3 regions of the Paenibacillus sp. FSL H3-0321 genome follow, and region 3 is predicted to be linked to each of the others. Evidence: riboswitches for the same ligand, from Rfam matches in the RefSeq annotation. Region 3 holds a riboswitch; each other region holds the start of a gene.
What was found. Region 3 has a riboswitch for thiamine pyrophosphate ahead of MHI45_RS20745 (ABC transporter substrate-binding protein). Riboswitches for the same ligand answer to the same signal wherever they lie in the genome.
Positions count from the first base shown of each region.

Region 1: linked by a shared signal. The riboswitch ahead of thiC (phosphomethylpyrimidine synthase ThiC) and the one ahead of MHI45_RS20745 (ABC transporter substrate-binding protein) in region 3 are both predicted to bind thiamine pyrophosphate.
Region 2: linked by a shared signal. The riboswitch ahead of MHI45_RS29635 (thiamine phosphate synthase) and the one ahead of MHI45_RS20745 (ABC transporter substrate-binding protein) in region 3 are both predicted to bind thiamine pyrophosphate.

Region 1 is NZ_JBBODH010000001.1:3,302,949-3,306,224, reverse strand. Features, by position in the region: gene MHI45_RS14475 (PadR family transcriptional regulator) at 1-405, shown strand, start outside; gene MHI45_RS14470 (SDR family oxidoreductase) at 436-1,254, shown strand; TPP riboswitch at 1,339-1,445, shown strand; gene thiC (phosphomethylpyrimidine synthase ThiC) at 1,550-3,276, shown strand, end outside.
Region 2 is NZ_JBBODH010000001.1:6,739,965-6,743,240, forward strand. Features, by position in the region: gene MHI45_RS29625 (NUDIX hydrolase) at 1-347, opposite strand, end outside; gene MHI45_RS29630 (SDR family oxidoreductase) at 604-1,473, shown strand; TPP riboswitch at 1,622-1,724, shown strand; gene MHI45_RS29635 (thiamine phosphate synthase) at 1,837-2,445, shown strand; gene thiS (sulfur carrier protein ThiS) at 2,497-2,700, shown strand; gene MHI45_RS29645 (thiazole synthase) at 2,999-3,276, shown strand, end outside.
Region 3 is NZ_JBBODH010000001.1:4,655,313-4,658,588, reverse strand. Features, by position in the region: gene MHI45_RS20755 (sigma-70 family RNA polymerase sigma factor) at 1-195, shown strand, start outside; gene MHI45_RS20750 (hypothetical protein) at 173-1,570, shown strand; TPP riboswitch at 1,644-1,754, shown strand; gene MHI45_RS20745 (ABC transporter substrate-binding protein) at 1,879-2,949, shown strand; gene MHI45_RS20740 (thiamine-binding protein) at 3,026-3,276, shown strand, end outside.

The sequences.
Region 1 (3,276 bases), 1.4 Mb from region 3:
ATGGAGAAGGAAGAATTAATAACCAAGGAAATTGTGCCCCAGAAAGGTAAGCCAAACAAGAATGTTTATAACATAACGGCTAAAGGGCGAGATTGTTTTAACGACTATTTACTAGCGCCACTAGAGGGAGACAGTAGTAAGAAATCCGATTTTATGATGAGGCTTTATTTTGGCCGATTTGTGGGGTATGACAAGGTGATTTTCTGGTTGAAGCAAGTACAAGAGGAATCACAAAAAAAGTTAGATCAGTTATTAGAGCAGTATTCACATTATAAAGATGAAATGCACCCGGCCCAGATCATTTGCATCCAGATTGGGATAGCAGAATATAAAGCTAAACTTGCAACCATTGCCGGGGGATTGTTAAGCATGGAGCAGTTAGAGGAAGAGAAGAGCAGCATTTAGCGAATTCAGATACTTTTAGGAGGAATTTTAATGAAAACAATATTCATCACGGGTGCTTCATCTGGCATTGGGAGAGCTACTGTAAAACATTTTGCTGAAAGAGGATGGAACGTAGTAGCCACGATGCGTGCACCTGAAAAAGAAACTGAATTCATTACATTGGACAATGTATTGGTGTTGCGGTTAGATGTTGAGAAAACAGATACCATTCAATCTGCATTGGCTGAAGCTATTCAGCGGTTTGGTAAAATTGACGTTCTCCTGAATAATGCCGGATATGGGTCAATGGGGCTTATAGAAGTAGCTACGGATGAGCAGATCCGCAGACAATTTGAAGTGAATGTTTTTGGTCTTATTAGTATGACTAAAGCCATGCTGCCTCATTTTAGATCTAATCAGGAAGGGTTGCTAATCAACATCTCTTCAATGGGAGGGATCGTGACCTTTCCTACGATGTCTCTGTATCACTCCACTAAATTCGCGGTAGAAGGTTTTTCTGAATCCGTATCTTTTGAATTAGCATCCCAAAACATCAAAGTAAAGTTGATTGAACCAGGAGCCATTAGCACGGACTTTGGCGGAAGATCGATGGAGTTCTTTTTTAATGATGGCTTAACGGATTATAAATCATTCACTACTGCCTTTCTGGGTAAATTAGGGGAAATGGAAAAAGCTCCAGACTATGCCTCGGCACCAGAACTTGTAGCTGACACTATTTATCAAGCGGCCACAGACGGTACAAGCAAATTCCGTTATGTAGTGGGAGAAGATGCGGAAATGCTCATAAGTATGAAGAAAAATACGGTTGAGGAAGAGTATCTAAGTAATATAGCTCAGCATTTTTCATAAAAAGAGGACAGGTTTATCCAAAGCTCTATTAAGAGCACCGTTGACAATTGCTGGATTTCTCTGTAACTTAAACATAACTAAATAAGAAACCACTAGGGGAGCCTGAATAGGCTGAGACGGGAAAAATGCATTCCTGGACCCTTGAACCTGATCTGGATCATACCAGCGTAGGAAAGTGGAGTCGGACCTTTATTTCATTGTTGGCGTTAGCCTTATATGGATATTTGAGCCGCTCCATGTGGAGCGGCTTTTTTGCGCGCACTCTTATTTATTTAAACCTTAAGGAGGAAACAAGATGCCGAATCAAGAGAAGAAACATGAGGTCGATCTGTGTGCTTTTCCGGGAAGTCACAAGGTGTATGTGGAGGGCTCACGGCCTGATATTCAAGTTCCAATGCGCGAGATTACATTAAGCCGAACCTCGGGTACGGCCGGAGAAGCGGAGAATGCTCCTGTCCATGTCTATGATACAAGCGGGCCTTATACTAATGATGAAGCCTATAGCGATATCCGCAAGGGGTTAACGCCTCACAGGCTTCAGTGGATCGCGGAGCGGGGAGATGCCGAATCTTACGAAGGAAGAACGGTCAAGCCGGAGGATAACGGGAATCTCACGGAGAAGTCGGCGGCAGAGGTGTTTCCGGGATTGCAGCGTCGGCCCTTGAGAGCCAGAGAAGGCGGCAATGTCAGCCAGCTGCATTATGCGCGCAGAGGCCTGATTACGTCGGAGATGGAATTTATCGCAATCCGGGAAAATGTAACCCCTGAGTTTGTTAGAGAGGAAGTAGCCAGCGGCCGTGCGATCATTCCAGCGAATATTAACCATCCTGAGAGTGAACCGATGATTATCGGGCGGAATTTCCTGGTGAAGATCAATGCCAATATCGGGAATTCGGCGGTGTCCTCTTCCATTGATGAAGAAGTAGAGAAGATGAGATGGGCTACCCGCTGGGGAGCGGATAATATTATGGATCTGTCGACAGGCAAAAATATTCACACCACCCGTGAATGGATTATCCGCAACTCTCCGGTACCTATCGGGACAGTGCCTATCTATCAGGCTTTGGAAAAAGTAAACGGCAAGGCCGAGGATTTAACTTGGGAGGTATACCGGGACACTCTGATCGAGCAGGCGGAGCAAGGAGTGGATTATTTCACCATTCACGCCGGGGTACTGCTGCGTTACATCCCATTAACGGCCAAAAGAATGACGGGTATCGTCTCCAGAGGGGGTTCGATTATGGCGGCCTGGTGCCTGGCCCATCATCAGGAGAACTTTCTCTATACACATTTCGAGGATATTTGTGAAATCATGAAGGCTTATGATGTTGCGTTCTCTTTAGGTGACGGGCTGCGGCCAGGCTCCATTGCCGATGCTAATGATGAAGCCCAGTTTGCCGAGCTGGAGACGTTGGGGGAATTAACCTCGCTTGCCTGGAAGCATGATGTTCAGGTGATGGTGGAAGGCCCGGGCCATGTACCGATGCATCTGATCAAAGAGAATATGGATAAACAGCTTGAGCTCTGCCATGGCGCTCCTTTTTACACACTGGGTCCGCTGACTACGGATATTGCACCCGGCTATGATCATATCACCTCGGCTATTGGAGCGGCGATGATCGGCTGGTTCGGCACGGCGATGTTGTGTTATGTTACCCCGAAGGAGCATTTAGGATTGCCTAACAAAAATGATGTGCGGGAAGGCGTCATCACCTATAAAATTGCCGCCCATGCAGCCGACTTGGCCAAAGGACACAAGGGGGCGCAGGATCGGGATAACGCACTCTCCAAAGCGCGCTTCGAGTTCCGTTGGCGGGACCAGTTCCATTTGTCGCTCGACCCGGAACGGGCGCTGGAATATCATGATGAGACTCTTCCGGCGGAAGGGGCCAAAACGGCTCATTTCTGCTCTATGTGTGGACCCAAGTTCTGCAGTATGCGCATTTCTCATGGTATCCGCGATACGGCGAGGTTGCAGGATGGACAAGAAGAACCGGAGCAAGAGATGATTACCGCTGGGAT
Region 2 (3,276 bases), 2.1 Mb from region 3:
TCGAGCCGGGTACACCATTTATAATCCGAATGCTCTTCGGACAGCTGTACTGCATGGTCTGTGCTCCGGCACAAATAGGTGATAATGACAAGCTGCCTTGCCGGATCGGTTAGAAACGAGGTTGCATACAGCAGATTGCCGACAGTAACCGCAAGTCCGGTCTCCTCGTAAATCTCCCTTTCCAGAGCCGCCTCCAGGTCTTCTCCGAATTCTATTTTCCCGCCCGCACATTCCCAGGTGCCCGCTCCGACAGAATCTCTTGCCGCACGCCGAACAAGCAGAATCCGGCCTCCATGTACAATAACTCCTTTGACAGCAACGATGATGCTGCGAGTGTGTTTGACCATATTGCGTGCTCTCCCCTCTGCGCAGAGTCTGCATAAATCTGCAACTCCATTTGCTGGATTAGTGCTTTCTCTCTAAAGTATATCGCCTTCCCCGGCAAAAACGACTGACATTTTAGTTTGACCGCGCCCAAGGTGTGGTAAGTAACATAACGTAAAGCAAATGAAGAGATGATCTGCAGGTGCATAAACCAGGCACCCTGAGCCAACCCTAAAACGATGAGTAACCAACAGGTACACAGCGAAAGGAGAATGGATCATGCCAGACAACACGCAAACCAAAAAAACACTACCTCCGCAGGTGCAGGACCGCCAGCCCGGAATTGAAAGTGAAATGAATCCGCTGCCGGAGTTCGAGACTTCAGCCTATAAGGCGGCGGGCAAGCTGCTGGGCAAGGCGGCTCTGATTACAGGAGGAGACAGCGGTATTGGCCGGGCGGTTGCCGTTCATTTTGCCAAGGAGGGTGCGGATGTCGTTATTTCCTACCTCAATGAGCATTCCGATGCCGAAGAGACTAAACGCCAGGTGGAGCAAGAGGGGCGGAAGTGCATTCTGATTGCCGGCGATATTGGCGTGGAGGCGTTCTGCCAGGATCTGATCAATAAGACGGTGGAAGGACTCGGCAAGCTGGACATCCTGATTAATAATGCGGCCGAGCAGCATCCGCAGGAGAAGATTGAGGATATTACCTCCGAGCAGCTGGAGCGGACGTTCCGCACGAATATTTTTTCGATGTTCTATTTGACCAAGGCAGCCATGCCTCACCTGAAAAAAGGGTCCACGATCATCAACACGACTTCGATCACAGCCTACCGGGGCAGCCCGCAGCTGCTGGACTATTCGTCCACCAAAGGTGCGATACTCAGCTTTACCCGTTCGCTGTCGATGAATCTGGCGGACAAAGGCATCCGGGTCAATGCCGTAGCGCCGGGACCGATTTGGACACCGCTTATTCCGTCGACCTTTGACGCGAAGAAAGTCAGTGAATTCGGCGGCACGCAGCCAATGAAACGCCCGGGACAACCGGAGGAGCTGGCTCCGGCCTATGTGTATCTGGCTTCCGATGATTCATCTTATGTAAGCGGACAGGTAATGCATGTGAATGGCGGCGAGGTCGTAAACGGCTAAACGCGGTTGCTGATTCCACTGCTATGAATAATTAGAGTCTGGAGCGGACCCTTGGGTTCCGCTCTTTTTGATGCAGGCCTCTTTTAAAGGATGGCTCTTCAAGGAATAATATGTTAGTATATGAAACGTTAAGCGTAATTGAATATGAATTTGTCACTAGGGGTGCCGCAAGGCTGAGACGAACATACCCGTTCGGACCCTTTGAACCTGATCTGGTTTATACCAGCGTAGGGAAGTGGAGAACGAATAACTGCAGCGGGGCTGAATGGCCCGGTATTCCTGTATATATTCCAGACTGCCTCCTTTACGGGGGCGGTCTTTTTTGTATTTGCCGGTAATGCAAAAGAACAGGAGAAGGTGAACGTGTTGAAAGAGATACATTTGATCTCGGATGGAAGGCAGAATCCGGCGCAGTTTGTTCAGCTGGCTGCGGCTGTGCAATTCATAGTGGATTATATCCATCTCCGGGAAAAGGCAATGTCTGCGCGGGAGCTCATAGCTCTAACGGAGCAGCTGATCATAGCGGGGGTTCCGCCTGCCAAGCTGGTGATCAACGACCGGATAGACGTTGCTCTGGCCGCAGGGGCGGGCGGGGTCCAGTTGGCTTGGCACAGCCTGCCGCCTGCCGTAGCGCGCAGCGTAGCACCGGACCTGCGATTGGGAAGGTCGGTGCATTCCCCGGAGGAGGCGGCTGAATCCGGCCGGCAGGGAGCGGACTTCTGCCTGTTCGGGCATGTGTTTCCCTCAGCCTGCAAGCCGGGGCAGCGGGAACGCGGATTGCAGCAGCTGGCTGAGGCTGTCCGCTGCAGCAGCATTCCGCTGATCGCCATAGGCGGAATTGAGCCGGGCAATGCCGGAAAGGTTCTGGCAACGGGTGCTTCCGGAATTGCCGTAATGTCCGGAATATGCAGTGCAGGAGATCCTGTGGCCGCCGCTACAGCCTACAGATCAGCAGTTCAGGCCGTACCTTAAGTCTGAAGCCATGAATAATGCTCCTGCACCAGTTAAAGGAGGTGAGCAAGCATGAATTTGATCGTGAATGGAAAAGGCGGGGCCTATGAAGAGAGCTGCCGGACTGTAGCTGATCTGCTAAGCCGGTCCGAGTGGACCGGGAGACTGGTTATCGTGGAGCTGAACGGTGAGATCGTCGGCAAGGACGTTTATGGAGATACGCTGCTGAGCGAAGGTGACCGCGTAGAGCTGGTCCACTTTGTCGGCGGGGGCTAAAGTGCCAGTGTGTGTTGCCGGATGCAAGAAGCAAGAAGCAAGAGGCAAATGGTATGAGGTGAGTGGTAAGTGGTAGGAAGCAAGAGGCAAGAGGCAAGAAGCAAGAGGTAAGAAGCAGGAAGCAGGAAGCAGGAAGCAGGAAGTAGGAAGCAAGGAGCAAGGGCAGGGGGGAAGATGTAGTAAGCAAGAGTTAAAGGCAAGACGTAAGACGTAAGACATAAGAGGTAAGATAAAAACTCGGCGTATCAGCAACAGAAGCTCCGCATTTTAGCGGGCCACTATCTCAGGAGGCGATTTTATGCAAGATTCTTTCGTTATCGGCGGAATCCCTTTATCCAGCAGGCTGTTTATCGGAACCGGGAAATACAGCCGCAATACCCTTATTCCCGAAGTGATTGCACGCTCGGGTTCTCAGGTCATTACGGTGGCTCTTCGCCGGGTTGATCCGGAGAGTGACGACAACATTGTTATGCATATTCCCTCCCATATGACGTTGCTGCCCAATACCTCCGGCGCGCGCACAGCTGAAGAAGCGGTACGTATTGCCAGACTGGCCAGGGCGGCAGGGCTGGGCAA
Region 3 (3,276 bases):
GAACCGGACCGCAGCCTGTTTCTGCGCAGATATTTCCTTTATGAGAGCCTTGATCAGCTAGCGCAAACCTTCAGTCTCAGTAAAAGGGCAGTCGAAAGCCGCTTATACCGTTGCCGGACGCTGATCAAGCAGGCGCTAGGCCTGTCTGAGAGTCAGGGAAAGGAGACGCAACATGGCCAAAGACATGAAAATTGAGGAACAGCGCCTGTTCGGGATGATTGATTCTATGAGCTTCAGCGATGCAGAGCTTGCCTTAGGTGTTCTGCCGGAGGTTGACCAAGGTCCGCGCCCCGCAGACGAAGAGGAAGCCGCTTCGCTCGCCCGCGTCAAAGCACGTACACTTGCCCGTCTGGAGCCCGAAGCCGCTGTCCACGCCTTCCGTTCCTTCGCCCGGAGATCCCGGAGGCGGAATATCTTCGCGGCCGCAGCGGCAGTAATACTCATCGCTGCCGGTATGCTCGCTTTCTCTCCTGAGGTACAGGCCGGGTTAAGAAAGGCGCTGAGTTTCCTTCCTGGCTTCGGCACCGTTGTGGAGAACAGCCCCGGTGACCGGATCTATGTACTGGGCAAACCCTATGACATTGCTGTGGGGGACGGAAGTCTGACCGTGGATGCCGTTCTCCTGCAAGAGCTTGGCGTGAGCATTACGCTTCGCGGCCGGAAAGTCCCTGAAGTCAGCGAATTTGAGGCAGATATCGGCGGCAACCGCTATACTTTCACCTCTTACATGCGTTCGTCCTCGGAGAGTGAGTGGTACGGCAGCTACAGTTCAACTCAAGCGGTGCAACTGAAGCAGGATAATCTTCTAACCCTGCATCTGGGCGGCACAACCGTTGGTCCGTTACAGCTCACCGCTCCGAAGACAGCTGAGGAGCTCGGGGAACTCGGCGCAAGCGATATACAGCAGGATGTGCGGATTACTGCTTTTCCGGTGGACCTTGGCGGCAGGCTTGTCCGTGTCCAGTTATTGCCCACACTGACGGGGGAATCCGGGCTGACTGTCCATTCTTACGGACTGGAGCCGCTGGTGCCTGGATCAGGTCTCTATATAGAGAACGCGGCAGGAGAAAAGGCTGCACTGGAGCAGCCTGAATCCATGTCCTATCCTTCCGACTTCCGGTTTCATGAGACTGCCGGGGCGGGCGCTTGGCCTTATACGGTCTTCATTCCTTATATTGAAGTTTCAGATCGTGACGCCGTATCTGCAGAAGTAGAGATTCCGCTGCCTGATATCGGCCAGGAGAAAATGCTCCACACGCGCGCGGAAATCGCGGGCTTTCCGGTAGAGTTCACCCGCATTGAACGTACCGGCGAGACGGCTGCCAGCGTCGATGTGAATGTGAATTTCAATGCCGCAAAGCTGCGGACGCTGAAGTATTTCCTTATTCGCTATCCGGGGCAGGCGGACAACAGCTCGTTCTCTTGGGTGAATACGGACCAGACCTACGGCGTGATGAAAACCCTCCATTTAGAAGCAAAACCCGGGGAGGATAAGCTGCGTTTTAAGCTTTCTGAGCCGCATTTTCTGCTCAAAGGGCCGTGGCGCCTGCCGCTGAAGCTTGATAGCTAAGCAGAGTTGCTACTGGACAACTATGGAGCGGGCGTCTATAATACACCGTAAGAACACAGCAATACCTATAACTTCATAGTACCAGGGGTGCTGGAATTGGCCGGCTGAGATTGTGTCCCACAAGATACTGACCCTTATACCTGATCTGGATAATGCCAGCGTAGGAATCGTCAATCGCTTACGGCCGTTTATGGCCCAAGCACAACCTTGCGCAAGTAACTGGTGTCCCGATTCTCGGGGCGCCTTTTTTGTATGGGACTATTCAGAATTTGGAAGACTAGGGTTGCTGGAAGGAGAGAAGAAGAGAAATGGGAGTCACAAAAGTATTAAAGCTCAGCCTCACCTGCATGCTGGTCTTTGCCATTGCCGGATGCGGCAATAGCAACGGGAACTCCGGCGGGAATGCGGCAGAGACTGCCGGGAACAGCACCACTGCTCCTGAAACCACTGCCGGGGCAGCAACGGACGCTCCGAAGGAGCTGACCAAGGTAAAGATCGCGCTGGACTGGACGCCGAATACAAATCATACCGGGCTTTATGCGGCAAAAGAGCTGGGCTATTACGAAGAGGAAGGGCTGGATGTTGAAATCGTGCAGCCGGGCGCTGCCGGGTCCGACACGATGGTTACCTCGGGCGAAGCCGCTTTTGGCATCAGTGCCCAAGAGGCGCTGACGCTGGCCCGCCTGCAGAAGGTGCCGCTCGTGTCCATCGCCGCTATCATTCAGCATAATACCTCCGGGTTCGCTGCACCGAAAGACCGCAATATTAAGACACCGAAGGATTTCGAAGGCAAAACCTACGGCGGCTGGGGTTCCCCTGCCGAAGAAGCGGCCATGAAAGCCATTATGGACCCCGTAGGCGGAGATGTGAAAAAGGTGAAGCTGGTGAACATCGGTGAAGCGGACTTCTTCACCGCCGTGAAACGCGACATTGATTTTGCCTGGATCTTCTATGCCTGGACCGGGATTGAAGCGGAGCTGCGCGGAGAACCGCTCGACATGCTCTACCTCAAGGATTATGCACCCCAGCTTGATTACTACACACCGGTACTGACTACGAGCGAGAAGGAAATTGCCGAACATCCGGAGCTGGTGAAGGCTTTCCTTAAGGCTACCTCGAAAGGTTATCAATACGCCATTGATCAGCCGGAGGAAGCCGCAGCCATTCTAACCAAAGCTGTTCCCGAGCTGGATCCCAAGCTGGTCCTGGCCAGCCAGAAATGGCTCAGCCCGAAATACAAGGATGATGCCGTCCGCTGGGGCGAGCAGAAGAGCGAGGTCTGGCAGGATTACGCCGACTGGATGTATGGCCTGAAGCTGCTCGATCAGCCGCTGGATGTTCCAAGCACATTTACGAATGAGTTTTTGCCAGCTAACTGATTAAGGATGAAGTGATTGAATGTTCGTTTCGCGCTGTACGCAGATTACCCATTTAAACTGAGAGGATTGATATATTGTGGCCAATACATTGCTAAGCATTCAGGTAATTCCCAAAACTCCGAACAACGAGGATTCGATTCCTTACGTGGACAAAGCCATCGAAGTGATTCAGAAATCAGGTGTAAAACATCAGGTGAACCCGCTGGAGACCACGATGGAGGGCGACATCACCGAGCTGCTTGAGGTTGTGCGCCAGATGCATGAAGCCCTGATTGCAGCAGGCAGTCCGAGCATCATCTCCCAGATCAAAATCGCCCATAACCCGAA